Linked DNA regions of Streptomyces ficellus. The main gene of each other region encodes a partner of the protein of the gene in region 2 in a complex. Links are inferred from orthologs where the notes say so. Each region holds a gene or a part of one and is shown on either strand. Other genes may lie near its edges. The genes, in order: rplI and rpmG.

Region 1 (16,350 bases), 650 kb from region 2 along the record:
TCATCATCGGCGTGATGTAGGTGATCGCGGCGAAGACGCCTCCGAACCCGAGGATCGTCATCGCCATGGCGAGCAGGACCTGTACGTTGCGGAAGGCCGCGAACTCGTGGCGCAGGCGCACGCCCGCGGGCTTGGGCTGCTCCGGAACGAGCTTGGCGACGCCGATCAGGCCCAGTACACCCAGCGCCGCGACCAGGAAGAATGTCGTCCTCCAGCCGGCGCTCTGGCCGATGAAGGTGCCCAGGGGCACGCCGACGACGTTGGCGACGGTCAGGCCGGTGAACATCATCGCGATCGCGCCCGCCTTCTTCTCCGGGGCGACGAGGTCGGCGGCGACGACCGAGCCGATGCCGAAGAAGGCGCCGTGCGCGAAGGAGGCCACCACGCGGCCGGCGAGCATCAGCTCGAACGCGGGGGCGGCCGCGGAGAGCACGTTGCCGGCGATGAACAGCCCCATCAGCAGCATCAGCATCCGCTTGCGGGAGATGCGGGTGCCGAGGGCGGTCATCAGCGGGGCACCCAGGACGACGCCGAGCCCGTAGCCGGTGACCAGCAGTCCGGCCGTGGGGATGGACACCTGGAAGTCGGCCGCCACCTCGGGCAACAGGCCCATGATCACGAATTCCGTGGTCCCGATACCGAAGGCCCCGATAGCGAGGGCCAGAAGCGCGAGCGGCATGGAGTACACCTTCCGGAAGATTGCGTCTGCGCCTTACGAGCGTCGACAATAATTGCAGACGCGGGTTAATTGCAAGCGCGGGCTATTGCAGACGTCGTCTATCCTGGTGACAAGCCGCTCCGGGACGGAGGACACATCCCATGACAGCCACAGACCCGGCTCTCACCGCCCTCTCACAGGGCTGGTGCGCGCTCTCCCTGCTCCACGGGAAGATCGAGGCCAGCATCGAGCGCGAGCTGGAGGCCAAGCACGGCCTCAGCGTGCGCGAGTTCTCCCTGCTCGACGTCCTCAGCCGTCAGCACAACGGGCCCGGTGGCCACCTCCAGATGAAGCAGGTGGCCGATGCGGTCGTGCTGAGCCAGAGCGCCACGACCCGGCTCGTCACCCGCCTGGAGGACCGCGGCCTGCTCACGCGCTATCTCTGCGACACCGATCGGCGCGGCATCTACACCGACGTCACCGAGTCCGGCCTCACCCTGCTCGCCGAAGCCCGGCCCACCAATGACGCCGCTCTGCGGGCGGCGCTCGACGAGGCGGCGACGAACCCGGAGCTCGCCCCGCTGGTCCGGGCCGTCGAAGAACTGCACGTACCGGTCGGCTGACCGGGCGGGGCAGGGGGCAACGTAGCCTGCAGCCATGAGCGATCTTGAGATCAGGCCCGCCGCCCCTACCGACATCCCCGCCATCGTGGCCATGCTGGCCGACGACCCCCTGGGCGCGCAGCGCGAGTCGCCCGACGACCTCACCCCGTACACCACGGCCTTCGAGCGGCTGTCGGGCGACCCCAACCAGCACCTGGCCGTGGCCGTGCGCGACGGACGGGTCGTCGGGACCCTGCAGCTCACGATCATCCCCGGACTGTCACGGCGCGGCGCCACCCGGTCGATCATCGAAGGCGTCCGCATACACGCCGATGAGCGCGGCGGAGGCCTCGGCACCCAGCTCATCGAATGGGCGATCGCCGAATCGCGGCGTCAGGACTGCCGGCTGGTCCAGCTGACCTCTGACGCCACGCGCACCGACGCCCGCCGCTTCTACGAACGGCTCGGGTTCGAGGCCTCACACGTGGGCTTCAAGATGGCGCTGTGACGCGCGTGCCAGGGGGCTTCCCCAGGGCGAACGTGCACGGTTTCACGTGAAACGTCGTCAGAGTCCGCGCCAGCCCTCCGCGTCGACCCCGCCCGGCACGGCACCGCCCGGCTCGTACGGCTCTCGGGTGAAGACGAACGACCCGAGGTCGACGTGGCTGACCGTGCCGTCCTCGCGCCGGACCACGCGTAGCGTCTCCCCCGCGTAGTACCCGTCCAGCCCGATCCAGGTGCCCTTGTCCTGCGCCCGGAAGTGCGAGGCGCGGCCCGGACCGCGCAGGGGGCTCAGCTCGACCCCGCCGTCGGCGACCACCCGGAGACCGTAGGAGTAGGTACCCCAGTACCAGGGACCGGTCAGCTCCAGCAGCGCCGGATCGGCCTCCGGCAGCGGCCGCCAGGGCTCCGGGATCCGCGGTTCGGCGTCCGCCACGATACGTACGAGGTCGGCGGCGACCGCCCCCGGCGCCGGCCCGGACGTGGCATTCGCCAGGGCGACCGCGGCGACACCGTCCTCCACGCTCACCCACATCCCCGCGACGAAGCCGGGCAGGGAGCCGCAGTGCCCCACCAGCGTGCGTCCGTCGCCGCGCACCAGCTGCAACCCGAGCCCGTAGCCGCTGCCCCACTCCCCCGCCTCCGAAGGGACGGCGGGCGTACGCATCTCCCGCACCGTCTCGGCGCTCAGCACCCGGTCGTCACCCTCCGCCAGGAAGAGAGCGAACCGGCACAGGTCCTCCGCGGTCGACCAGAGCTGCCCAGCCGGGGCCATCAGCCCCAGGTCCTCCGCCGGCTCCGGCAGCAGCACGTCGGCCCACGGGTGCACCGCCCAGCCCCCGGCGTGCGGGGCGACGGGCTGGGGGCTCGTGCGCCGCAGGCCCAGGGGCTCCAGGATCTCCGCCTTCAGCGCCTCCTCCCACGGCACCCCGCGCACGGCTTCGACGAGCGAACCCAGCAACGTGTAGCCGGTGTTGGAGTAATGGTGACGGCGCCCCTGCGGGTGCAGGAGCGGCCGCTCGCCCAGCACGTCCGCCAGCTCGGGGCGCAGCGTGCCCGGTGTCCGCTCCCACCACGGTGACGGCGACTCAGCCGCCAGGCCTGCACTGTGCCCCAGCAGTTGCGCGACCGTCACGTCACCCACACCGGTCCCTGGCAGGTGCTTCTCCAGCGCGTCCCCGAGGTCCAGAAGACCCTCGTCCCGCAGCCGCATCACCAGAACCGCCGTGAACGGCTTGGTGATGGAGCCGATCCGGTACTGCGTATCGGCGTCGGGCACCTGCCCGTCCACGCAACTGCGCCCGCCCTGCCACCGCAGCCGGCCGTCCCTGGCGACCGCACCGACGAGCGAGGGCGTCCGGCCCTCCACCTGCGCGGTGGCCACCCGGTGCAGGAGGGCGCGCTCCGTGCTGGGGAGAAGTGCTTCGAAGGATGACGTCATCCCCCAGGTGTATCCGCCATACTGCGGCACCGTCGACCGCATTAGCCCACGACGGGCGCCCGCTCCACCTCCGCCGAGCCGTTCAGCGCGCCGACGAGCCGCCCCAGCGCCTCCTGTTCGTCGCGGGGCAGCCACCGGCCCGCATGCACCATGTGCAGGGCCGCCACCAGCCGAGTCCGGTCGCCTTCCGTTCCAAGATCAGCCAGGTGGGCAGGAAGCACCATGAGTTGGACCGGCAGCGGCCCTGTACCGCCCGCCTAGACCTCACCGGTGCTGACGGTCAGCAACTGCTGGCACCGCCACTGCAACGGAACCTCGGGGCGGTGCGTGAGCCGCTGCACGAGCGTCGGGAACAGGTGGTGCGTCGCCTCTGCGGCGAGGTGCTCGCTCAGCCAGTCGACCGGGAGCCGCTGGCTGAAGCCGTGCACGGCGGCCTCCTGGGCCAGGTCCAGGAGGTGAGCGGTGTCGACGGCTCGGATGGTGCGGGGAAGGGTCGGGGCCATGCCGCGATGATGCCAATAAGCCTCTGCGGGGCCGAGCGGTCAGCCGGGCCGGGACGCGATCCGGCGACGTGCAGACCCCCAGACTTCTTCGAACTCCTCGAAGGTGAGTTGTTCGGGGTCGTGGCCTTCCCATTCCGAGACGGGCGACTCGGCGGTGATCCCGAACCTGCCGTCGTACTCATCGAGGCGGCCTGCGTCACGGGCCCGCTGCCCCTCGGCGACGGAGGCAGCTGCGACCGGGATCAGCTCAGGCCCTTCGAGTTCGACCTGCCGGATCACCCAGCCGTCGGAGTCGACCTCGAAGTAGAACCAGGTGTCACCCTCGTCCCAGTGGCAGCGCATCCATGTGGTCATCAGGCGACTTTCATCCGACATCGGGTCGTGGGATCCCAACGCGAAGGTGAGACTCTGCTAAGCCGTGGATCAGGTCTGCGCCATGTCGACGAACCGCGAGTAGTGGCCCTGGAAGGCCACGGTGATCGTCGCTGTCGGGCCGTTACGGTGCTTGGCCACGATGAGGTCCGCCTCGCCCGCGCGGGGGGACTCCTTCTCGTACGCGTCCTCGCGGTGCAGCAGGATGACCATGTCCGCGTCCTGCTCGATGGAGCCGGATTCGCGGAGGTCGGAGACCATCGGCTTCTTGTCCGTGCGCTGCTCGGGGCCACGGTTCAGCTGGGACAGCGCGATCACGGGGAGCTCCAGCTCCTTGGCCAGCAGCTTCAGGTTTCGCGACATGTCGGAGACCTCCTGCTGCCGGCTCTCGGCCCGCTTGGAGCCGCCGGACTGCATCAGCTGGAGGTAGTCGATGACCACCAGCTTCAGGTTGTTCCGCTGCTTGAGCCGGCGGCACTTGGCGCGGATCTCCATCATCGACAGGTTCGGGGAGTCGTCGATGTAGAGCGGGGCCTGCGACACGTCCGGCATCCGGCGGGCGAGCCGCGTCCAGTCCTCGTCCGTCATCGTGCCGGAGCGCATGTGGTGCAGGGCCACCCGCGCCTCCGCCGACAACAGACGCATGGCGATCTCGTTGCGGCCCATCTCCAGGGAGAAGATGACGCTCGGCAGGTTGTTCTTGATCGAGCACGCACGGGCGAAGTCCAGCGCGAGCGTCGACTTACCCATGGCGGGACGTGCGGCGATGACGATCATCTGGCCGGGGTGCAGGCCGTTCGTCAGCGAGTCGAAGTCCGTGAAGCCGGTCGGTACGCCGGTCATCTCGCCGCTGCGCGAGCCGATCGCCTCGATCTCGTCGAGCGCGCCCTCCATGATGTCGCCGAGCGGCAAGTAGTCCTCGCTCGTGCGCTGCTCGGTGACCGCGTAGATCTCCGCCTGGGCCGAGTTGACGATCTCGTCGACGTCGCCGTCGGCCGCGTATCCCATCTGCGTGATCTTCGTGCCCGCCTGGACGAGCCGGCGCAGGACCGCCCGCTCGTGGACGATCTCCGCGTAGTACGAGGCGTTCGCCGCGGTGGGTACCGACTGCACGAGGGTGTGCAGGTACGACGCCCCGCCGACCCGGGTGATCTCCCCGCGCTTGGTCAGTTCGGCGCCCACGGTGATCGGGTCGGCCGGCTCGCCCTTGGCGTAGAGGTCGAGGATCGCGGTGTAGATGGTCTCGTGGGCCGGCTTGTAGAAGTCGTGGCCCTTGATGATCTCCACGACGTCCGCGATGGCGTCCTTGGAGAGCAGCATGCCGCCGAGCACGGACTGCTCGGCGTCGAGGTCCTGCGGGGGGACCCGCTCGAAGCCGCCCGCGCCGCTGTCCCAGGGGCCGCTCTCGCTGCCCCGCTCGTGCTGTTCGTCCCGGCCCATGCCCCGGCCGCGGTGGTCGCTCCCGCGCTGACGCGTGACGGGCAGACGGTCACTGGGTCCGGTGTCGGCCCAGGGGTCGTCCAAGGGCTCGGGGATGCTCACCGGCCCACCTCCTCCCGTCCGCTCCGCGGACCTCGCCGTGCCATTCTTTCTACGGCACGACACTGACAAGCGAGAGGCTCAACTCCGCTTCTGGCGCGTCGAGCGCCGGACCACGGTAGGCCCGCGGGCACCGTCAGCCAATCTGGTTATCCACAGGGCCTGTGGGTGAAGACCCAGATGCTGTGGAGAACCCCGCAGAACCTGTGCACGGAGCGGGGGACAGCCGTGTGGACAAACTCATAGCCCCACCAGCAAAGCGTCTCTGACCTGCGTCTTTTCCATCCACTGGCTGTGGGGGAGAAAAACTTTCCCCGCTGGACCAAGATCAGAACAAACGGCGCACACCCGAAGGGTCAACTCAGCGATCGGTAAGGATCCAATGGCCCTTGCATCTCTTACCTGTGGAAGATTAGATTGCCCCCATGACCCAGGCCCCCGCCCGACCGAAGAGCGACCGCCGCCGGCACGACCGCGAGATCATCGCCCTCGCCGTGCCGGCCTTCGGAGCGCTCGTCGCCGAGCCGCTCTTCGTGATGGTCGACAGCGCCGTCGTGGGTCACCTCGGCACCCCGCAGCTCGCCGGTCTCGGCATCGCCGCCGCCCTGCTCGCCACGGCCGTCAGCGTCTTCGTCTTCCTCGCCTACGCCACCACCGCGGCCGTCGCCCGCCGCGTCGGGGCCGGCGACCTGCCGTCCGCCATCCGGCAGGGCATGGACGGCATCTGGCTGGCCCTGCTCCTGGGGCTGGCTGTCATCGTCGTCACCCTGCCCGCCGCGCCCTGGCTGGTCGACCTCTTCGGCGCCTCCGGCACCGCCGCCCCGTACGCCACCACCTACTTGCGCGTGTCCAGCCTCGGCATCCCGGCCATGCTCATCGTGCTCGCCGCCACCGGCGTACTCCGGGGCCTCCAGGACACCAAGACCCCCCTCTACGTCGCCGTCGCCGGGTTCACCGCCAACGCGGTGCTGAACGTGGCGCTGGTGTACGGCCTCGGCCTCGGCATCGCCGGCTCCGCCTGGGGCACGGTCATCGCCCAGTGCGGCATGGCGGCGGCGTATCTCGTCGTGGTCGTCCGGGGAGCACGACGCCACGGCGCCTCCCTGCGCCCGGACGCCGCCGGGATACGGGCCAGCGCCCAGGCAGGCGTCCCGCTCCTGGTCCGCACGCTCTCGCTGCGCGCGGTCCTGATGATCGCCACGGCGGTGGCCGCTCGCCTCGGGGACGTGGATGTCGCCGCCCACCAGATCATCCTGTCCCTCTGGAGCCTGATGGCCTTCGCCCTGGACGCCATCGCCATCGCCGGCCAGGCGATCATCGGCCGCTATCTGGGCGCGGGCGATGCCGACGGGGCACGACGGGCCTGCCGCCGCATGGTCGAGTGGGGGATAGCCTCCGGACTGGTGCTGGGCGTACTGATCGTCCTGGCCCGCCCCCTCTTCATCCCGCTCTTCACCAGCGACTCCACCGTGCGGAACGCCCTCCTGCCGGCGCTGCTGGTCGTGGCGCTCACGCAGCCGATCGCCGGGGTGGTCTTCGTCCTGGACGGGGTGCTGATGGGCGCCGGCGACGGCCCGTACCTGGCGGGAGCGATGGTGGTGACCCTCGCGGTCTTCGCCCCGGTCGCCCTGCTGATCCCCCTGCTGGACGGCGGCCTGACCGCCCTGTGGTGGGCGATGGGGCTGATGATGACGGTCCGGATGCTCACCCTGGGCCTGCGCATGCGGTCGGGCCGCTGGGTGGTCACCGGCGCCACCCGCTGACCCGCGACGGCGGCCCGGCCCGCACGGCCCGCATGGCCCGCCCGGCCCGCACGGCCCGCGCGACTCATCACGGCCTCCAGGGCCGCGACCCACACCACCTTGGCCTCTCGGGCCACGCCCCGTGCCACGACCCCCTTGGTCATGTTTCACGTGAAACACGACCGGCCGTCCCCGCAGCGCGCGCAGGCACAGCAGAAGGGCCGCACCCTCAGGTGCGGCCCTTCCGTGTCACGCGATGAGCCTGTCACTCAATGATCGCTGCGCGACCTGCTGAGCGCAGAAACTCAGGCAGCGACGATCTCGACGCCGAGCTTCGCGACGACCTCGGCGTGCAGACGCACGGAGACCTGGTGCGAACCAAGGGTCTTGATCGACGAGCCGAGCTCGACACGACGCTTGTCGACCTCGGGACCACCGGCGGACTTGATCGCCGAAGCGATGTCGGCCGGGGTCACGGAGCCGAAGAGACGGCCGGCGTCGCCGGAGCGAACGGCCAGACGCACCTTCGTGCCCTCGAGCTGAGCCTTGATCTCGTTGGCCTGCTCGATGGTCGCGATCTCGTGGATCTTGCGGGCGCGGCGGATCTGCGCCACGTCCTTCTCGCCACCCTTGGTCCAGCGGATCGCGAAACCACGCGGGACCAGGTAGTTGCGAGCGTATCCGTCCTTGACGTCGACGACGTCGCCGGCGGTGCCGAGGCCGGAGACCTCGTGCTTGAGGATGATCTTCATGTTTCGGTCACCCTCTCTTATCGCGCGGTGGACGTGTAGGGCAGCAGCGCCATCTCACGGCTGTTCTTCACGGCCGTGGCGACGTCACGCTGGTGCTGCGTGCAGTTGCCGGTGACGCGGCGGGCACGGATCTTGCCGCGGTCGGAAATGAACTTCCGCAGCATGTTCGTGTCCTTGTAGTCCACGTACGCGGTCTTGTCCTTGCAGAATGCGCAGACCTTCTTCTTCGGCTTGCGCACAGGCGGCTTCGCCATGGTGTATCTCCTGTGTGATCAAGAAGTGGGGTACGAGCCTGATCCCCGTAAGCCCTGGGGCTCAGAAGGGAGGCTCGTCCGAGTAGCCGCCGCCGGAACCGCCGGAGCTTCCGCCCCAGCCGCCCCCGCCGCCCTGCTGCTGCTGGCCGCCGGCCGGCGCGCTGGTCGCCCACGGGTCGTCGGCGGGAGCGCCGCCACCCTGCTGGCCACCACCCGGGGCACCGCCCCAGTTGCCGCCGCCCTGCTGACCCCCGCCGTAGCCGCCCTGGCCACCGCGGCCGGTGGTCTTGGTGACCTTGGCCGTGGCGTTCTTGAGGCTGGGGCCGACTTCCTCGACGTCCAGCTCGAAGACCGTGCGCTTTACGCCCTCGCGGTCCTCGTACGACCGCTGCTTCAGCCGGCCCTGCACGACGACGCGCATGCCTCGCTGGAGCGACTCGGCGACGTTCTCCGCCGCCTGGCGCCAGACCGAGCAGGTCAGGAACAGGCTCTCGCCGTCCTTCCACTCGTTGGTCTGACGGTCGAACGTACGGGGAGTGGACGCGACGCGGAACTTCGCGACCGCCGCACCGGACGGGGTGAAGCGCAGCTCGGGGTCGTCGACAAGATTGCCGACGACCGTGATGACGGTCTCGCCTGCCATGGGGAACCTCTCGGCGGGATTGCTTCTGGCTGCTTGCTGCTGCTACTCGAAACCCGATGACCTCTGAGCGAGAGTGCTCAGTGGGTCTCGGGACGGAGGACCTTGGTCCGGAGGACCGACTCGTTCAGGTTCATCTGGCGGTCGAGCTCCTTGACGACCGCAGGCTCGGCCTGCAGGTCGATGACCGAGTAGATGCCCTCGGGCTTCTTCTTGATCTCGTAAGCGAGACGACGACGGCCCCAGGTGTCGACCTTCTCGACCTTTCCGTTGCCCTCACGGACGACGGAGAGGAAGTTCTCGATCAGCGGGGAGACAGCGCGCTCCTCGAGATCGGGGTCGAGGATGACCATCACCTCGTAGTGACGCATGTGGAACCCACCTCCTTTGGACTCAGCGGCCACGGTCGTTCCGTGGCAGGAGGGTCGTGATGCGTACGCAACGGTATCGGCCACCACTGACATTCGCCCTCAGCGAGTGAGGGACTCCGATCAGGGCATGGGCAGACACCGGTGCAGACCGTACAGAGTACCCGCACACCGGCTTCCGGTTGAAATCCTGTGGCCAGGGGACGCAATCTGTACACATCGGGTGCGTGCGGCGCTACGATGCGCCGCCTTCCGGCACAGCCAGGAGGACCTCATGGCCCAGGCATTCCATCGACACCCCACCTCGTCCCTCTTCGCCACGGACGGCAAGCCCCACCCGCTGCAGGACACCCTGATGGCGGTGACCCTGGGGCTCGGTCTGATCGCCTTCATCACGGCCCAGTTCCACAGCCTCCACCTGATCAGCTCCTGGGCGGGCCTGGTGGGCGTCGTCACCGGCGCCTACGGCCAGTACATCTCCGAGACGACACGCGAGCGCACGGTGCTGATCATCGGCATGGGGGCGTCGGCGATCGGACTGGGGCTCGGAATGGCCCACGGCGGCCTCTTCGGCGGCGTACTCGGTTAGGCCCTTCCGCCACGGCCGGCGGGGCTCGGTACGGGCCCTCCCGGCATGCAGCCAGCCGGGGCGCTCCTCGGTGCCAGTAGGCTTCGCGCGAGAGCCGGAGCCCCTGTACCCATGGGGACACACCTGCCGAGGAGCGCCCCGCATGAGCCTGACCCTGAGGACCATCAGCCGAGAGCAGCATCTGGCGTACATCCAGACCCTGCCCGCGGCGAGCCACTGCCAGGTCCCCGCATGGGCTGATGTGAAGACCGAGTGGCGCTCGGAGAACCTGGGCTGGTTCGACAAGGACGGTCAGCTCGTCGGCGCGGGCCTGGTCCTGTACCGCCAGCTCCCGAAGATCAAGCGGTACCTCGCGTACCTCCCCGAGGGCCCGGTCATCAACTGGTACGCGCCGAACCTGGACGACTGGCTCCAGCCGATGCTGGCGCACCTGAAGAACCAGGGCGCCTTCTCGGTGAAGATGGGCCCGCCGGTCGTCATCCGCCGCTGGGACTCGGCCGCGATCAAGTCCGGCATCCAGGACCCGGACGTCAAGCGGCTGCGTGACGTCGAGGCCTCGCACATCGAGCCGCGCGCCTTCGAGGTGTCCGACCGGCTGCGCAAGATGGGCTGGCAGCAGGGCGAGGACGGCGGCGCCGGCTTCGGCGACGTCCAGCCCCGCTACGTCTTCCAGGTGCCGCTGGCGAACCGTTCGCTCGACGACGTCCTCAAGGGCTTCAACCAGCTGTGGCGCCGCAACATCAAGAAGGCCGAGAAGGCCGGTGTCGAGGTCGTCCAGGGCGGTTACGAGGACCTCGCCGAGTGGCAGCGGCTGTACGAGATCACGGCCGTGCGCGACCGGTTCCGGCCCCGGCCGCTGTCGTACTTCCAGCGGATGTGGACCGTCCTCAACAGCGAGGACCCCAACCGCATGCGGCTCTACTTCGCCCGGCACAACGGCGTGAACCTGTCGGCGGCCACCATGCTCGTGGTCGGCGGGCACGTCTGGTACTCGTACGGCGCCTCGGACAACATCGGCCGCGAGGTCCGGCCCTCGAACGCGATGCAGTGGCGCATGCTGCGCGACGCCTACGCCATGGGCGCGACCGTCTACGACCTCCGGGGCATCTCCGACTCCCTGGACGAGACGGACCACCTCTTCGGCCTCATCCAGTTCAAGGTGGGCACCGGCGGTGAGGCCGTCGAGTACATCGGCGAGTGGGACTTCCCGCTGAACAAGCTGCTGCACAAGGCACTCGACATGTACATGTCGCGTCGCTGAACGCTTCCGTAGTCCGTAGTCCGTAGTCCCGCCCCCCGAGTCTCCCGTCCCGGGGCTCGGGCCTCGGGTCTCGTACATCCCTCTGCTACACCGCAGCCACAGAAAGGTTCCGGGCCGGCCATGGCGCTCTCCCTCTACGTCGACACCGCTCGCTGGCGGGCGCACCAGAAGTCCGTGATCGACCAGTTCCCGGGCGTCGTCCCGGTGTGCAAAGGCAACGGCTACGGCTTCGGCCACGAGCGGCTGTCGGACGAGGCGTCCCGCTTCGGCGCCGACATGCTGGCGGTGGGCACCACGTACGAGGCGGCCCGCATCAAGGACTGGTTCGGCGGCGACCTGCTGGTCCTGACGCCGTTCCGGCGGGGCGAGGAGCCCGTCCCGCTGCCGGACCGGGTGATCCGCTCGGTGTCGTCCGTGGACGGCGTCCACGCGCTCGTCGGCGCCCGTGTCGTCATCGAGTGCATGAGCTCGATGAAGCGGCACGGCATCGGCGAGCACGAGCTCGGCCAGCTGCACGCGGCGATAGAGGACGTGCGCCTGGAGGGCTTCGCGCTGCACCTGCCGCTGGACCGCACCGACGGCACCGACGCCGTCGAGGAGGTCATCGGCTGGATGGACCGGCTGCGCGCGGCCCGCCTTCCGCTGCACACCATGTTCGTCAGCCACCTCAAGGCGGCGGAGCAGGCCCGGCTCCAGCAGCAGTTCCCCCAGACCCGCTTCCGGGCCCGCATCGGTACGCGGCTCTGGCTGGGCGACCACGAGGCGACGGAGTACCGGGGCGCGGTCCTGGACGTCACGCGCGTCGCCAAGGGTGACCGTTTCGGCTACCGCCAGCAGAAGGCGGCGTCCGACGGCTGGCTGGTCGTCGTCGCCGGTGGCACGTCGCACGGGGTGGGCCTGGAGGCCCCCAAGGCCATGCACGGCGTGATGCCGCGCGCCAAGGGCGTGGCCCGGGCGGGCCTGGCGACGGTCAACCGCAACCTGTCGCCGTTCGTGTGGGCGGGCAAGCAGCGCTGGTTCGCCGAGCCGCCGCACATGCAGGTGTCGATCCTGTTCGTCCCCTCGGACGCCCAGGAGCCGAAGGTCGGTGACGAGCTGGTCGCCCACCTGCGGCACACCACCACCCAGTTCGACCGCATCGTCGAGCGCTGAGCACCCGGGCGGTGCCGGGCCGCCCGGGGCCGTCGCTCATGCGCGGCCCCGGCGGTCACGCGCGGCCCCGGGCGGTCACTCCCGTACGACGCCCCACTCCACACGTGGTCCCTGGACCGCGTGTGCGGCGTGCTGCGGCGGGGGTGCGGCGGGGCCGAGTACGAACACGTCCTCCGCGCGGTCGAGGACGCCGCCCGACGGGTCGTCCGTGCCGTCGCGCCGCACCCCGTCGCGCTCGGGCAGCAGGATGTCCCGTACGACCATGGCGCACAGGAACAGCGTCCCGGCCAGGTGCAGCAGGATCGCGAACTGGTAGCCCTCCGTCGGCAGCCCCTGCTTGTTGCCGCTCGTGGTGTACGCCAGGTACATCCAGATCCCGGCGAAGTACATGACCTCGCAGCCCTGCCAGACGAGGAAGTCGCGCCAGCGCGGGCGGGCCAGGGCGGCGAGCGGGATCAGCCACAGCACGTACTGCGGTGAATAGACCTTGTTGGTGAGGATGAACGCCGCCACCACCAGGAAGGCCAGCTGGGCGAAGCGGGGGCGGCGCGGCGCGGTCAGGGCCAGTGCGGCGATCCCGGCACAGGCGAGCACCATCAGCACGCTCGCGTAGGTGTTGACGGCGTCCGGGGTGATGTCGGCGCCGGTGCGCTGGGTGATGATCAGCCAGAAGGACCCGAAGTCGATGCCCCGGTCGTGGCTGAAGGAGTAGAACTTCTTCCAGCCCTCCGGTGCCAGCAGCATCACCGGCACGTTCACCACCAGCCACGAGGCGGCCGTGCCCAGCACGGCCAGACCGAACTCCCGCCACTTCCAGGCCCGCCAGCACAGCAGCAGCAGCGGCCCGAGCAGCAGGAACGGGTAGAACTTGGCGGCCGTGGCCAGGCCCAGGAGGACACCGAAGGCGAGCGCCCGCCCCCGGGACCACATCAGCATGGCGGCGGCGGTCAGCGCCACGGCGAGCAGGTCCCAGTTGATGGTCGCCGTCAGGACGAAGGCGGGGGCCAGGGCGACCAGCAGGGCGTCCCACGGGCGGTGGCGGTGCGTGCGGGCGACGCAGACGGCGAGGACGGCCACGCAGATCATCAGCATGCCCGCGTTGACCATCCAGTACATCTGCTCCCGGTACTGGAGGTCGCCGTCGAAGGGGAGCGTCAGCCAGGACGCGACCTGCATGAACAGGCCGGTGAGCACCGGGTATTCGAGGTACTCCATGTCGCCGCCGAGGCGGTCGAAGTAGGGGATCAGTCCGTCGGCGAAGCCCCGCCCGATGAAGAGGTGCGGGATGTCCGAGTAGCAGGCGTGGGTGTACTGCGAGCTGGTGCCGCGGAACCACGCCCAGTTGTAGCAGGGCAGCTTCTGGACCATGCCGAGCGCGAACATCCCGATCGCGACGAGCGCGATCACCCGGACGGGCGTGAACGCGCTGTCGCCGAAGCGCGCCCACCGGCCGGCGGGGCCACCGATCAGTTCGCTCCCGGCGGCCGCGATCTCGTCCCGGCGGGTCGGGGGCACGACGGGACGGTCCTGGTGGGCGCTCGTCGTCTTGTGTGGGCTCGGCATGGGGACATCCTGCCGTACGTGGCCGGGGCCCGGCGCGGCCTGTGGACAACGGTCCGCGGGGGCGGGCGGGCGGCCGCCGGGCGACGCGGAAGAGCACCGGGCAACGCGGAGGGCCGCCGCGTCCGGCGTACGTACGCGAGGTACGTACCCGGTGCGACGGCCCTCGCAGCCGTGGCCTTCGGTGGCCGTGGAGGGGGAGCGGGGGCTAGCCCTCGGTCCCGCCGAACCAGCCGCCGTTGGCGCCGCCGTTGCCGTTGCCATTGGTCGTGCCGGCGGTGGGCGGCGAGGGACTGGTGCCGCCGGTGGTGGTCCCGCCGTCGTCGGTGCCGCCGGTATCGGTCCCGCCGGTGTCGGTTCCGCCACCGCCGTCCTGGCCGCCGTCCTGACCGCCGTCCTGGCCGCCGTTCTGGCCGCCGTCGTCGTTGTTGCAGTCCCAGTCGAACGGTCCGCACGAGGGCTCGGCCGGCTTGCTCGACTCCGACGGCGACGGGGTCGGCGAGGGGCTCTCCGACTCCGAAGGCGACGGGGTCGGCGAGGGCGAGTCGGACGGCGTCGGCTCGGGGCTCTCGGCGCCACCGCCGTACACGGTGTCGGCCTCCAGCTCCTCCGGCTCGGGGAACGGGATGACCTCCGCGCCCTTGAGCGCGGTCGACATGTACTTCTGCCAGATCTCGGACGGGAAGGACGAGCCGTGGATCTTCTTCTGGCCGCCGGTGCCGAACATCTCCAGGAACTTGCGGTTCTTGTTCTCGGCGTTGTCGTCCATCCGGTACATGTCGATGGCCGTGGCGAGCTGCGGCGTGTAGCCGACGAACCAGGCCGACTTGTTGCCGTCGGTGGTACCGGTCTTGCCGGCGACCTGACGGCCCTGGATGGCCGCGTTGTTACCGGTGCCCTCGGGGTCCTCGACGACGTCGCGCAGGACGTCGGTGACGTTGCTGGCGATGGCGGACGAGAAGGCCTGCTTGGTCGTGGCCTCGTGCTTGAAGATCACGTTTCCGCGCTTCGACACCTCGGTCACGGAGAACGGGTCACGCTGCTTGCCGTTGGCGGCGAAGGTGGCGTAGGCGCCCGCCATGCGGATGGCGCTGGGGTCGGAGATGCCGATGGAGAAGGACGGGACGTCGCCCTCGACGAGGCTCTCCTTGCGCAGCCCGGCCTGGATCGCCGTCTCGCGGACCTTGTCGATGCCCACGTCCATGCCCAGCTGGACGAACGGCGAGTTGGCCGAGTGGATCATCGCCTCGCGGAGGTTGATGTCCCCGTAGTCCTGGTCACCGTCGTTGACCTGGAGCCACTCCTTGCCCTCTTCGTTGTGCCAGACGCTTCCGTCGTACCTCTTGATCTTGAGCTTGTTCTTGCCGTTGTAGATCGTCTTGTCCGGGTCGACCGTCCGCCGCTGGTCGGGTCCCTGTTCGGGGCCGCTGCCCGGGTCCCGGACGCCGTGTTCCATCGCCGCGGCGAGGACGAACGGCTTGAACGTGGAGCCCACCTGGGCACCGGTCTGGTCGGCGTTGTTGGTGAAGTGCTTGGTCGCGTCGGAGCCACCGTAGATGGCGACGATCGCGCCGGTCTTGGGGTTGACCGAGGCGCCACCGAACTGGACGTGCGTGTCCGTGTCCGGGCGCTCCTTCGGGTCGATGTTGGCCTTCTCGACCTTCTCGACGGCGGCCTTCAGCGCGTCGACCTTCGGCTTCTCGAAGGTCGTCTTGATCGTGTAGCCGCCCTGGGCGAGCTTCTTCGCCGTGATGCCCACGTCGTTGTTGTTGATGACGTAGGCCTTGGCGAGGTCGACCATGTAACCGACCTGACCGCTGAGCCGAGCCTGCTTCTTCGGGGCGACGGGCATCGGGAACTTCGTGTACTTCGCCCGCTCCGAGGCTTCGAGGTGCCCGTCCTTGACCATCTCGTCGAGGATCCACTGCCACCGCTTGGTGACCGCCGCCGTGTTGGCCGCCGGGGTCGCCCGGGGGTCGATGTCCACCGAACCCGCGGGGTCGTAGTAGGTGGCGCCCTTCAGCAGTGCGGCGAGGAACGCGCACTCGCTGGCGTTGAGGTCCTTGGCGTCCTTCTCGTAATAGGTGCGCGCCGCGGCCTGGATCCCGTAGGCACCTCGTCCGTAGTACGAGGTGTTCAGGTAGCCGGCCATGACGTCCTCTTTGTCCTCCTCGAAACCTGCCTTGAGGGAGATGAAGAGTTCCTTGGCCTTGCGGCTCACGGTCTGGCTCTGGTCGTCCAGCATCGCGTTCTTCACGTACTGCTGGGTGATCGTGGAGCCGCCCTGGGTCTGCTCGCCCATGGCCATGTTGTAGAACGCCCGGCCGATGCCCTTCGGGTCGACGCCCTTGTCCTTCCAGAACGTCTTGTTCTCGGCCGAGACCACCGCGTTCTGCATGTCCTCGGGGATCTGCTT
Region 2 (11,208 bases):
CACTTGGCTCACTGATGTCCAGGGCGAGTAATTCGCGACCCTCGTTGTTCTCAACTCCGCGGCACCTCGCGCCGTTGGCGCACATCGATACTGCCCGTTCGGCCGCCGATCCATGCCTCGGATCCGGATCGTTGACGGCGCGTCCTGAGAATTGCGCGCGGCGTGCGGTTCGTCAAGGCCCCCGGCCCTCGGGGCCCGTGTGGGGCGCACGGCGAAGATCACCATACTCCGCGCTGCGCCCAGCGCAAGGCAGGCGTCCCGGGAACGCCGAAGGGCGACCACCCGGATGGGTGATCGCCCTTCGAGAACGCCCTGTACGAGCGTCTGAGCGAGTCAGGAGACCCGCAGGGTGTTACTTGACCTCGACCGAGGCGCCGGCGGCCTTGAGGGACTCGGCGGCCTTCTCGGCGGCGTCCTTGGCGACCTTCTCGAGGACCGGCTTCGGGGTGCCGTCGACGAGGTCCTTGGCCTCCTTCAGGCCCAGGGAGGTCAGCTCACGCACGACCTTGATGACCTGGATCTTCTTGTCGCCGGCACCGGTGAGGATGACGTCGAACTCGTCCTTCTCCTCAGCGGCCTCGGCCGGGGCACCGGGGACACCGGCGGCGGCGACGGCGACCGGGGCGGCGGCGGTGACGTCGAACTTCTCCTCGAACGCCGAAACGAACGCGGCGAGCTCGATGAGGGTCATCTCCTCGAACTGCGCGAGCAGGTCTTCCTGAGACAGCTTCGCCATGATGGCGGTCCTTCCACTAAATCGGCTGGTGCCGGGTGTACATGTGAGGCGGGCGTACGTTGGGCCCGCTGCGACCGTCGCCCCTAGGGGGCCACGGTCAATGCGCGAGCCGAATTACTCGGCACCGCCCTGCTCGGCCTGCTTGGCACGGAGCGCGTCCACGGTGCGGACGAGCTTCGAGGGAAGCGCCTGGAAGAGCGCGGCAGCCTGGGACTGCTTGCCCTTCATGGCGCCCGCCAGCTTGGCGAGCAGAACCTCGCGGGACTCGAGGTCCGCAAGCTTCTTGATCTCATCGGCGGAGATCGCCTTGCCATCAAGGACACCGCCCTTGATGATCAGGTTGGGGTTCTCCTTGGCGAAGTCACGAAGACCCTTCGCCGACTCCACCGGGTCACCGGTGATGAAGGCGACAGCCGTCGGACCAGCGAACTGGTCGTCCAGCGTCGAGATCCCGGCCTCGTTGGCCGCAATCTTGGTCAGCGTGTTCTTCACCACGGCGTACTGGGCGTTCTCACCGAGCGAACGGCGCAGCTGCTTGAGCTGTGCCACGGTGAGACCGCGGTACTCGGTCAGCACGGCGGCGTTCGAGCTGCGGAACTTGTCCGTCAGCTCGGCAACCGCAGCAGACTTGTCGGGCCTCGCCATGAGCCTCGGCCTCCTTCCGGGTGATTCGGACCGCGTGGGCTGAAGGAAGGAGACTGGGCAAAACGAAACGCCCCGGCGCAGGCGCACGGGGCGTGACTCAACCGGTCGCGCTCAGCGAGGAGCGGTATCCAGGAGTTCATCCACAGTCACCTGCGCGGGTCGTCCGCAGCTAGCGGATCCTTCGGCCGCCGCGACTCTGACGAGCGCAGCAACGACCAGCGGTCTTTGGCTTCTGTGGAAGAGTACGGGACCGCCCCGCCGTCAAGCAAATCGCCGCCGGCCGGGTGACTCCCCGCCCCCGCGCGCCCGTGCCACCGCAGCGCTCCGGCCGGGCTCCGGGGGCCTGACAGGGGCCTCCACGGGGCCAGGGGGCCCACGGGCGCCACCGGCTCGTGGGGCGGGCCCCGTACGACGAGAAACCGGCCCCCGCCGCTCCTGCGAGCGGCGGGGGCCGGTTTCGTGCGCGTGACCCGCGACTGCCGTCAGATTCAGACGGCGGCCGGGTCCTCCTCGACGAGGAGGTTGCGGGTGCGGTTGGAGTCCAGCGGGATGCCGGGGCCCATCGTGGTGGTGAGGGTCGCCTTCTTGATGTAGCGGCCCTTCGCGGCGGACGGCTTCAGACGGAGGACTTCCTCCAGCGCCGCCGCGTAGTTCTCGACCAGCTTCGTCTCGTCGAAGGAAACCTTGCCGATGATGAAGTGCAGGTTCGAGTGCTTGTCGACGCGGAACTCGATCTTGCCGCCCTTGATCTCGTTGACGGCCTTGGCGACGTCCATGGTGACGGTGCCGGTCTTCGGGTTCGGCATCAGACCACGCGGGCCGAGGACGCGGCCGAGGCGGCCGACCTTGCCCATGAGGTCCGGGGTGGCGACGACCGCGTCGAACTCGTTCAGGCGGTTGCCCTTGGAGATCTCGTCGATCAGTTCGTCGGAGCCGACGATGTCGGCGCCCGCGGCTTCCGCGGCCGCAGCACGGTCACCGGTCGCGAAGACCAGGACCCGGGCGGTCTTACCGGTGCCGTGCGGAAGGTTCACGGTGCCACGGACCATCTGGTCGGCCTTGCGCGGGTCGACGCCCAGGCGGAAGGCGACCTCGACGGTGCCGTCGAACTTGGTGGTGGCGGTGTCCTTGGCGAGACGGACGGCCTCGAGGGGGGCGTAGTTACGCTCCCGGTCGACCTTGGCGTCCGCGCCGCGGAGTGCCTTGCTGCGCTTCACTGCTTCTCCTGGTGTGGTTCAGGTGTGGAGTCGTGGTCCGGGCCAGCGCGTGGCCCTCCCACAGGTCGTACGGGGGGCTGCTCAGCCCTCGACCGTGATGCCCATGGAGCGGGCGGTGCCGGCGATGATCTTCTCGGCGGCGTCCAGGTCGTTGGCGTTCAGGTCGGGCAGCTTGACCGAGGCGATCTCGCGGACCTGGGCGCTCGTGAGCTTGGCGACCTTGGTCTTGTGCGGCTCGCCGGAGCCCTTGTCCACACCCGCGGCCTTGAGGATCAGCTTGGCGGCCGGCGGAGTCTTGGTGATGAAGGTGAAGGAACGGTCCTCGTAGACCGTGATCTCCACCGGCACGACCATGCCACGCTGCGACTCGGTCGCGGCGTTGTAGGCCTTGCAGAACTCCATGATGTTGACGCCGTGCTGACCCAGGGCGGGGCCGACCGGCGGAGCCGGGTTGGCCGCGCCGGCCTGGATCTGGAGCTTGATAAGCCCCGTGACCTTCTTCTTCTTGGGAGGCATTGCTCTCTCCGGGTCCTAGTGAGAGTTTCTCGCCACCATCCGACGTCATCCGGATGGAGGCATACCGCACAACGATAACGGGTATCCATGCGCGGCCAAAAACCGAGCAGGTCAGAACGGGCGCGAGGCCCGGTCTGACCTGTTCGGAAGCTGTATGCGTCAGTTCTTCTGGATCTGGTCGAAGCTCAGCTCGACCGGGGTCTCGCGACCGAAGATCTCGACGAGGCCCTTGACCTTCTTCGAGTCGGCGTTGATCTCGTTGATCGTGGCCTGGAGCGTGGCGAACGGGCCGTCGGTGACGGTGACCGAGTCGCCGACCTCGAAGTCCAGCACCTGGACCTCGACCTTGCGGGCCGGAGCCGGCTTGCCCTCGGCCTCGGCGGCCTCGCGGGCGGCCTTCTCCTCGGCCTCCGGGGCGAGCATCTTGACGATCTCGTCCAGGGTCAGCGGGTACGGGTCGTAGGCGTTGCCCACGAAGCCGGTGACGCCGGGGGTGTTGCGGACGACGCCCCAGGACTCGTTCGTCAGATCCATGCGGACGAGAACGTAACCGGGCAGCTTGTTCTGCCGGACGTTCTTGCGCTCGCCGTTCTTGATCTGGACGATCTCTTCCTCGGGGACCTCGGCCTGGTAGATGAAGTCCTCGACGTTCAGCGAGACGGCACGCTGCTCGAGGTTGGCCTTCACGCGCTTCTCGTAGCCCGCGTAGGTGTGGATGACGTACCACTCGCCGGGCAGGCCGCGCAGTTCGTCGCGGAGGGCGGCGATGGGGTCGGCCGGGGCCTCGGGCTCCGCCGCCTCGGCGACGACGTCGTCGGTCTCGTCCTCGTCGGCGTCGGTCTCGTCGGCTTCGGCGGTCTCGCCCTCGGCGGTCTCAGTGCCGGCCTCGGCCTCGGGGGCCTCCTCGACCGCGTCCTCGTCCTCGACGTGGAGAGCGGCCTCTTCGGCGGCCTCGCCGACAGCGGCGTCCGCAGCTTCCGCCTGGTCCTCGTCGGCCGCCTCGACGACGTCGAGCTCGTCCTGGGCGGACTCGTTCAGGTTCGGGTCAGACACGGTGGCTGCTTCTTCCTGGATACAGATGGGGTGGAACATGCGAAAAGGGGCGCCTGGGTGGGCGCCCTCCGCGGGACTCAGCCGAAGACGTACTTGACTGCTTCCTGGAAGCCGAGGTCAATCACGGTCACCAGACCGATCATGATGACGACGAAGACGATGACGACGGTCGTGTACGTCGTCAGCTGGCTGCGAGTCGGCCAGACGACCTTGCGCAGCTCGGCGACGATCTGGCGGTAGAAGAGCGCGAGACGGCCCAGCGGGCCCTTCTTTCCGCGCTTGCCGCCCTTGCGGCCCTTCTTCTTCGACTCCTGTGCTTCGTCCTCGGCATCAGGCATGTCGATGGAGCCTACGGCATCCGTCACGTCTCTCACCTGATTCCGGGTCGGCCGTGCCGCGCCCGGGTGGAGCCGCACGGCGGTGCAATGAAGTACATACCTGCGCACACAACCTGGCGGTGTGTGTAGCAGGGCCGGAGGGACTTGAACCCCCAACCGCCGGTTTTGGAGACCGGTGCTCTACCAATTGAGCTACGACCCTCTGTCGTTCTCCCCCAACCTACCGCATCCGTGGACGTGGTCGATGAGGGCCAACGAGCAGAGAGTGTACGTGGTCAGCGGCGCCGCGTCGAACAGATAGCTCCTGACACGGTCGGCGCAGCCCCCTCGCACCCGTCGGATTCCCGCCGTCCGCACGGCGAGATCCGTGTGCCGCGCTCTTTCCCGGTCTGGGAGCATGGGCCGCATGAGCGCTGCAACCCCTCCCACCGAGCGCCGGGTCTCCGCCCGAGTCGGCGCGATCTCCGAGTCCGCGACCCTCGCCGTCGACGCCAAGGCCAAGGCCCTCAAGGCCGCCGGGCGCCCGGTGATCGGCTTCGGCGCGGGTGAGCCCGACTTCCCGACGCCCGGCTACATCGTCGAGGCCGCGGTAGAGGCCTGCCGCAACCCGAAGTACCACCGCTACACGCCGGCCGGCGGACTGCCCGAGCTGAAGGCAGCCATCGCCGCGAAGACGCTGCGGGACTCCGGCTACGAGGTCGACGCCTCCCAGGTCCTGGTGACCAACGGTGGCAAGCAGGCGATCTACGAGGCGTTCGCCGCGATCCTGGACCCGGGCGACGAGGTCATCGTCCCGGCGCCGTACTGGACGACGTACCCCGAGTCGATCCGGCTGGCCGGCGGTGTGCCGGTGGAGGTCGTCGCCGACGAGACCACCGGCTACCGGGTGTCCGTGGAGCAGCTGGAGGCGGCCCGTACGGAGCGGACGAAGGTCGTCCTCTTCGTCTCCCCGTCCAACCCGACCGGCGCCGTCTACACCGAGGGCGACGCCGAGGCGATCGGCCGCTGGGCCGTCGAGCACGGCCTGTGGGTGATGACGGACGAGATCTACGAGCACCTCGTGTACGGCGACGCCACCTTCACCTCGCTGCCGGCGATCCTGCCCGAGCTGCGGGACAAGTGCGTCGTCGTCAACGGCGTGGCCAAGACGTACGCCATGACCGGCTGGCGGGTCGGGTGGATCATCGGCCCGAAGGACGTGGTGAAGGCCGCGACGAACCTCCAGTCGCACGCCACGTCCAATGTGTCGAACGTCGCACAGGCCGCCGCGCTGGCCGCCGTCTCGGGCAGCCTGGACGCGGTGGCGGAGATGCGGGCGGCGTTCGACCGCCGCCGCCAGACCATGGTGCGGATGCTCAACGAGATCGAGGGCGTCTACTGCCCGACCCCGGAGGGCGCGTTCTACGCGTACCCGTCGGTGAAGGGGCTGCTGGGCAAGGAGATCCGCGGCAAGCGCCCGCAGACCTCGGTGGAGCTGGCGGCGCTGATCCTCGACGAGGCGGAGGTGGCGGTCGTTCCCGGCGAGGCGTTCGGCACGCCGGGCTACCTGCGGCTGTCGTACGCGCTGGGCGACGAGGACCTGGTCGAGGGCGTGTCGCGGATGCAGAAGCTGCTGGCGGAGGCGCGCGACTGAGCCGGCCCTCCACGGAGGCGCGGACGTACGGGCGGGCTCCCGGCGGTGTGCCGGGGCCCGCTTTTCCGTTCCCTTGAGCACCCGATCGGTGAAAGGGGCTCCCGCGCGGGCGGCGGTTTTGGCAAGATCCCTCAATGGAGCACGTACGAGATCTGCGGCTGTTGCCCAAAGCCCATCTGCACCTGCACTTCACCGGGTCGATGCGGCCCGGGACCCTGCTGGAGCTCGCCGACAAGTACGGCGTCCATCTGCCCGAGGCGCTGACCGGCGGAGAGCCCCCGCAGCTGCGGGCCACCGACGAGCGGGGCTGGTTCCGTTTCCAGCGGCTGTACGACATCGCCCGGTCCTGCCTCCGCGAACCGGAGGACATCAGGCGCCTGGTGCGCGAGACGGCCGAGGAGGACGTCAGGGACGGGTCGGGGTGGCTGGAGATCCAGGTGGACCCGACGTCGTACGCCCCGCGGCTGGGCGGTCTGATCCCGGCCCTGGAGATCATCCTGGACGCGGTGGAGAGCGCCTCGCGGGAGACCGGCCTGGGCATGCGGGTCCTGGTGGCCGCGAACCGCATGAAGCACCCGCTGGACGCCCGGACCCTCGCCCGCCTGGCCGTCCGGTACGCGGACCGGGGCGTGGTCGGCTTCGGGCTGTCGAACGACGAGCGGCGCGGCATGGCGCGGGACTTCGACCGGGCGTTCGCGATCGCCCGGGAGGGCGGGCTGCTGGCCGCGCCGCACGGGGGCGAGCTGACCGGCCCGGCGTCCGTGCGGGACTGCCTGGACGACCTGCGGGCGGCGCGCATCGGGCACGGCGTCCGGGCCGCGGAGGACCCCCGGTTGCTGCGCCGGCTGGCCGAGCGGGGAGTGACCTGCGAGGTGTGCCCCGCCTCGAACGTGGCGCTCGGCGTGTACGAGAAGCCCGAGGACGTCCCGCTGCGGACGCTGTACGAGGCCGGGGTGCCCATGGCGCTCGGGGCGGACGACCCGCTGCTGTTCGGGTCGCGGCTGGCGGCCCAGTACGAGATCGCCCGCGCCCACCACGGTTTCTCCGACCACGAGCTGGCGGAGCTGGCCCGTCAGTCGGTGCGCGGCTCGGCGGCGCCGGAGGACGTCCGGGCGAAGCTGCTCGCGGGCGTCGACGACTGGCTGGCGGGCCCGTGAGCGGCGTCAGAGGCTGACGCCGACCGTCACCGGCTCGTTGACCAGCGTGACGCCGAAGGCGTCCCGTACGCCCGCGACGACCTCGCGGGCGAGGGCGAGCAGGTCCTCGGTGGTGGCCTCGCCGCGGTTGGTGAGGGCCAGGGTGTGCTTGGTGGAGATGCGGGCGGGGCCGGTGCCGTACCCCTTGGTGAAGCCGGCCTTGTCGATGAGCCAGGCCGCGGAGGTCTTGACCCGTCCGTCGCCGGCTGGGAAGGCGGGCGGGGCGACGTCGGCGCCGAGGCGGTCACGGACGCGGGCGAGGAACTCCTCGTAGTGCGCCTGCTCCAGGATCGGGTTGGTGAAGAACGAGCCCGCCGACCAGGTGTCGTGGTCCGCCGGGTCCAGGACCATGCCCTTGCCGGCGCGGAGCGCGAGCACCGTCTCGCGGGCGGTGGCGGCCGGGACGCGGTCGCCGGGCTCCACGCCGAGCACGCGGGCCGTCTCGGCGTACTTGATGGGCGCGCTCAGCCCCTGCGCGTCCTCCAGCTCGAAGCGCACCCGCAGCACGACGAACCGGTCCGGGTCGGCCTTGAAGCGGCTGTGGCGGTACGAGAAGTCGCACTCGGCGTTCGGGACGGTGACCGTCTCGCCCGAGCGGCGGTCGTACGCCACGACCTCCGTGATGGTGGCCGAGACCTCCTGGCCGTACGCCCCGACGTTCTGGATCGGGGTGGCGCCCGCCGAGCCGGGGATGCCGGCCAGGCACTCGATGCCGGCGAGCCCGGCCTCCACCGTGCGCGCCACGGCGTCCGTCCACACCTCACCGGCCGCCAGCTCCAGCCGCGTGCCGTCCAGGACGAATCCCCGGGTGGCGATGCGCAGGGCGGTGCCGTCGAAGCCCTTGTCGCCGATGACGAGGTTGGACCCGCCGCCGATGACCAGCAGCGGGGTGCCGGTCTCGTCGGCCTCGCGCACGGCGGCGACGACCTCGTCGTCGGTGGTCGCCGTGACGAGCCGGTTCGCGGGGCCGCCGAGCCGGAAGGTGGTCAGGGGGGCGAGGGGAGCGTCGTGGAGTTCCTGCACGCGCCCAAGCCTACGGTGCGGCTCGGACAGCCCCTTCCGGGTGCGCGCCGGGGGGGGCCACGCGCGCGTGGCACCCCCCGGGCGGCGTCGGGCGTGCGGCGGTCAGGCGAGCCGTACGACGGCGCGGGACATGCCGAGCACCTTCTGGCCGGCGCTCATGGCGGTCAGGTCCACCCGCACCCGGTTGTCGTCCAGCTTCGCGGCGACCTTGCCGCTGACCTCGATCAGCGCGCCCGTCTCGTCGTTGGGGACGACGACCGGCTTGGTGAACCGCACCCCGTACTCGACGACCGCCCCCGGGTCGCCCGACCAGTCGGTCACCACCTGGATCGCCTCGGCCATGGTGAACATGCCGTGCGCGATGACGTCCGGCAGCCCGACCTCCCTGGCGAACTTCTCGTTCCAGTGGATCGGGTTGAAGTCCCCGGAGGCGCCCGCGTACCGCACCAGCGTGGCGCGCGTCACGGGGAAGCTCTTCGCCGGCAGCTCGGTGCCGACCTCGACCTCGTCGAATGCGATCTTCGCGCTCATCGCCTCACGCCTCCTCTGCCGCGGCACGGGCCACGAGCTTCGTCCACGCCGTCACCACGTGCTCACCGGCCTCGTCGTGGACCTCCCCGCGGACGTCCAGGATGTCGTTGCCGGCGAGCGACTTGATGGCCTCGATGGTCGAGACGACCGTCAGCCGGTCCCCCGCCCGTACCGGACGGGTGTACGCGAACTTCTGGTCGCCGTGCACCACGCGGCTGTAGTCCAGGCCCAGCTGCGGGTCCTCGATCACCGCTGACGCGGCCCGGAAGGTGATGGCGAACACGAAGGTCGGCGGAGCGATCACATCCGGGTGGCCGAGCGCCTTGGCGGCCTCCGTGTCGGTGTACGCCGGATTCAGGTCCCCGACCGCCTCGGCGAATTCGCGGATCTTCTCCCGGCCGACCTCGTACGGCGCGGTGGGCGGATAGGTCCGCCCCACGAAGGACTGATCGAGCGCCATGAACTCGCTACCTCCTGGGTCATGTCTTCGAACAAACGACACGAGGCCGCCCCCTGACGGGGACGGCCTCGTGTACGAGCCTGATTCAGCGCGTTTCGCGGTGCGCAGTGTGCGCGTTGCAGCGCGGGCAGTGCTTCTTCATCTCAAGACGGTCCGGGTTGTTGCGCCGGTTCTTCTTGGTGATGTAGTTCCGCTCCTTGCACTCCACGCAGGCCAGCGTGATCTTCGGGCGGACGTCGGTGGCAGCCACGTGAGTGCTCCTTGACGGACGGATGGACGGATGAACGCATAAAAGAGTAGCCGATCGAAGGACCGACCCCACAATCGGCTACCGTGTGTAGCGGTGACCGGACTTGAACCGGTGACACAGCGATTATGAGCCGCTTGCTCTACCGACTGAGCTACACCGCTTTGATACGGAGTCCCTCACCCGAAGGTGAGGGCTACCGCACCAGAGCCCCAATACGGAATCGAACCGTAGACCTTCTCCTTACCATGGAGACGCTCTGCCGACTGAGCTATTGGGGCGAGCGATGAAGACATTACACGGTCGGCCGCCGTTCGCCCAAATCCGATTCCCCGCGGCTACCCGGCCCCCGCGCCGCCACTCCCCAAAACGCTCACGGAACGCCCACCGCCCCCTTCCGGCGCCGCCACGGAGGGTCACCCCGGGCGGTCCGCCGGCCCGGCGGGCGGGGCGTCGGCCCCGTACATCCCCGAGGTCCCGTACGCCACTCGCGCCCCGCGCCGGTACGACTATTGCGCTCCTCCTCGATGCCCAGTGGGACGGCCCCTAGGCTCGGCTCACGCTGCGTGATCACGCCAGTACGCCCGTACACCCGCACGGCCGGCGGCCCCGCCGCCCGCACGCCGCGGACCACGCCGAGCCACCGAGCCCCCGAGCCCGCCAGGAGCCCGATGTCCTCCGACAGCCAGCAGCCGCAGCCGCCCGAGGGCGCCACCGCCGACGCCACCGCGCTGCTGCTGTGCGGCGCCCGCCTCACCGACGGCCGGACCGTCGACGTACGGCTCAGCGGCGGGCGCATCGAAGCCGTCGGCACCGCGGGCAGCCTGCCCACCCACGGCGCCCGCGTCGACCTCGCCGGCTACCTGCTGCTGCCCGCCCCCGCCGAACCGCACGCCCACGCCGACACCGCGCTCAGCGCCGACGGCCCCGGCCCCGTCTCGTACGCCACCGAGGACGTCCAGCGCCGCGCCACCGAGGCCGCGCTGCTCCAGCTCGGGCACGGGGCGACCGCACTGCGCGCCCACGTCCGGATCGGCGACGTCCAGGGGCTCGGCCCGCTGGAGGCGGTCCTCCAGGCGCGCCGCTCGCTGCGCGGGCTGGCCGACCTGACGGCGGTCGCCGTCCCGCGGCTGCTGACCGGTGTGGCGGGGGCGGACGGGCTGGCGATGCTGCGCGACGCGGTGAAGATGGGCGCCGGGGTGGTGGGCGGGTGCCCGGACCTGGACCCCGACCCGGCCGGGTACGCGGAGGCGGTGCTGGAGGTGGCCGCGGAGCACGGCTGCCCGGTCGACCTGCACACGGACGGCGACGACCCGGCGCGCCTCGCCCGGCTGGCCGCCATGGCGGGCGGTCTGCGGCCGGGGGTCACCATCGGGCCGTGCGGGGCGCTGGGGCGGCTTCCTGGCGACGCGGCGGGGCGGGCGGCCGACCAGCTCGCGGCGGCGGGCGTGACGGTCGCGTGCATGCCGCAGGGCGGCTGCGGCGGTACGGAGGTGCGCGGGGTCGCGCCCGTGCGGCTGTTGCGGGCGGCGGGCGTACGGGTCGCCGCCGGGAGCGGGGCGCTGCGGGACGTGGCCAACCCGGTGGGGCGGGGCGATCCGCTGGAGGCGGCG

The links.
Region 1: rpmG (region 2) and rplI share a complex: the UniProt entries of both Bacillus subtilis proteins name them as parts of the 50S ribosomal subunit. The link is inferred for Streptomyces ficellus from one-to-one orthologs.

What each region holds. Positions count from the first base shown.
Region 1 is NZ_CP034279.1:3,653,818-3,670,167, reverse strand. Bases 6,388-9,224 are described here. They hold rplI (50S ribosomal protein L9), read right to left. Parts: upstream 8,111-9,224; coding sequence 7,664-8,110; downstream 6,388-7,663. Other genes in these bases: rpsF (30S ribosomal protein S6), read right to left, coding at 9,085-9,224; EIZ62_RS16215 (single-stranded DNA-binding protein), read right to left, coding at 8,426-9,007; rpsR (30S ribosomal protein S18), read right to left, coding at 8,128-8,364; EIZ62_RS16230 (MATE family efflux transporter), read left to right, coding at 6,388-7,379. Also shown: EIZ62_RS16265 (MFS transporter), read right to left, coding at 1-679; EIZ62_RS16260 (MarR family winged helix-turn-helix transcriptional regulator), read left to right, coding at 820-1,281; EIZ62_RS16255 (GNAT family N-acetyltransferase), read left to right, coding at 1,316-1,768; EIZ62_RS16250 (serine hydrolase domain-containing protein), read right to left, coding at 1,826-3,202; EIZ62_RS32745 (hypothetical protein), read right to left, coding at 3,244-3,369; EIZ62_RS16240 (hypothetical protein), read right to left, coding at 3,745-4,059; dnaB (replicative DNA helicase), read right to left, coding at 4,129-5,619; more of EIZ62_RS16230, read left to right, coding at 6,042-6,387; more of rpsF, read right to left, coding at 9,225-9,375; EIZ62_RS16205 (hypothetical protein), read left to right, coding at 9,647-9,961; EIZ62_RS16200 (lipid II:glycine glycyltransferase FemX), read left to right, coding at 10,104-11,222; EIZ62_RS16195 (alanine racemase), read left to right, coding at 11,343-12,374; EIZ62_RS16190 (glycosyltransferase family 87 protein), read right to left, coding at 12,450-13,937; EIZ62_RS16185 (transglycosylase domain-containing protein), read right to left, coding at 14,143-16,350. UniProt on the Bacillus subtilis protein: Binds to the 23S rRNA.
Region 2 is NZ_CP034279.1:3,000,808-3,012,015, forward strand. Bases 8,017-10,742 are described here. They hold rpmG (50S ribosomal protein L33), read right to left. Parts: upstream 9,599-10,742; coding sequence 9,434-9,598; downstream 8,017-9,433. Other genes in these bases: EIZ62_RS13050 (UDP-N-acetylmuramate dehydrogenase), read right to left, coding at 8,017-8,357; EIZ62_RS13055 (MaoC family dehydratase), read right to left, coding at 8,460-8,888; EIZ62_RS13060 (MaoC family dehydratase N-terminal domain-containing protein), read right to left, coding at 8,893-9,348; EIZ62_RS13080 (amidohydrolase family protein), read left to right, coding at 10,267-10,742. Outside these bases: rplL (50S ribosomal protein L7/L12), read right to left, coding at 353-736; rplJ (50S ribosomal protein L10), read right to left, coding at 851-1,381; rplA (50S ribosomal protein L1), read right to left, coding at 1,870-2,598; rplK (50S ribosomal protein L11), read right to left, coding at 2,680-3,114; transcription termination/antitermination protein NusG, read right to left, coding at 3,274-4,167; preprotein translocase subunit SecE, read right to left, coding at 4,245-4,532; EIZ62_RS13040 (pyridoxal phosphate-dependent aminotransferase), read left to right, coding at 4,912-6,138; EIZ62_RS13045 (adenosine deaminase), read left to right, coding at 6,273-7,295; more of EIZ62_RS13050, read right to left, coding at 7,302-8,016; more of EIZ62_RS13080, read left to right, coding at 10,743-11,208.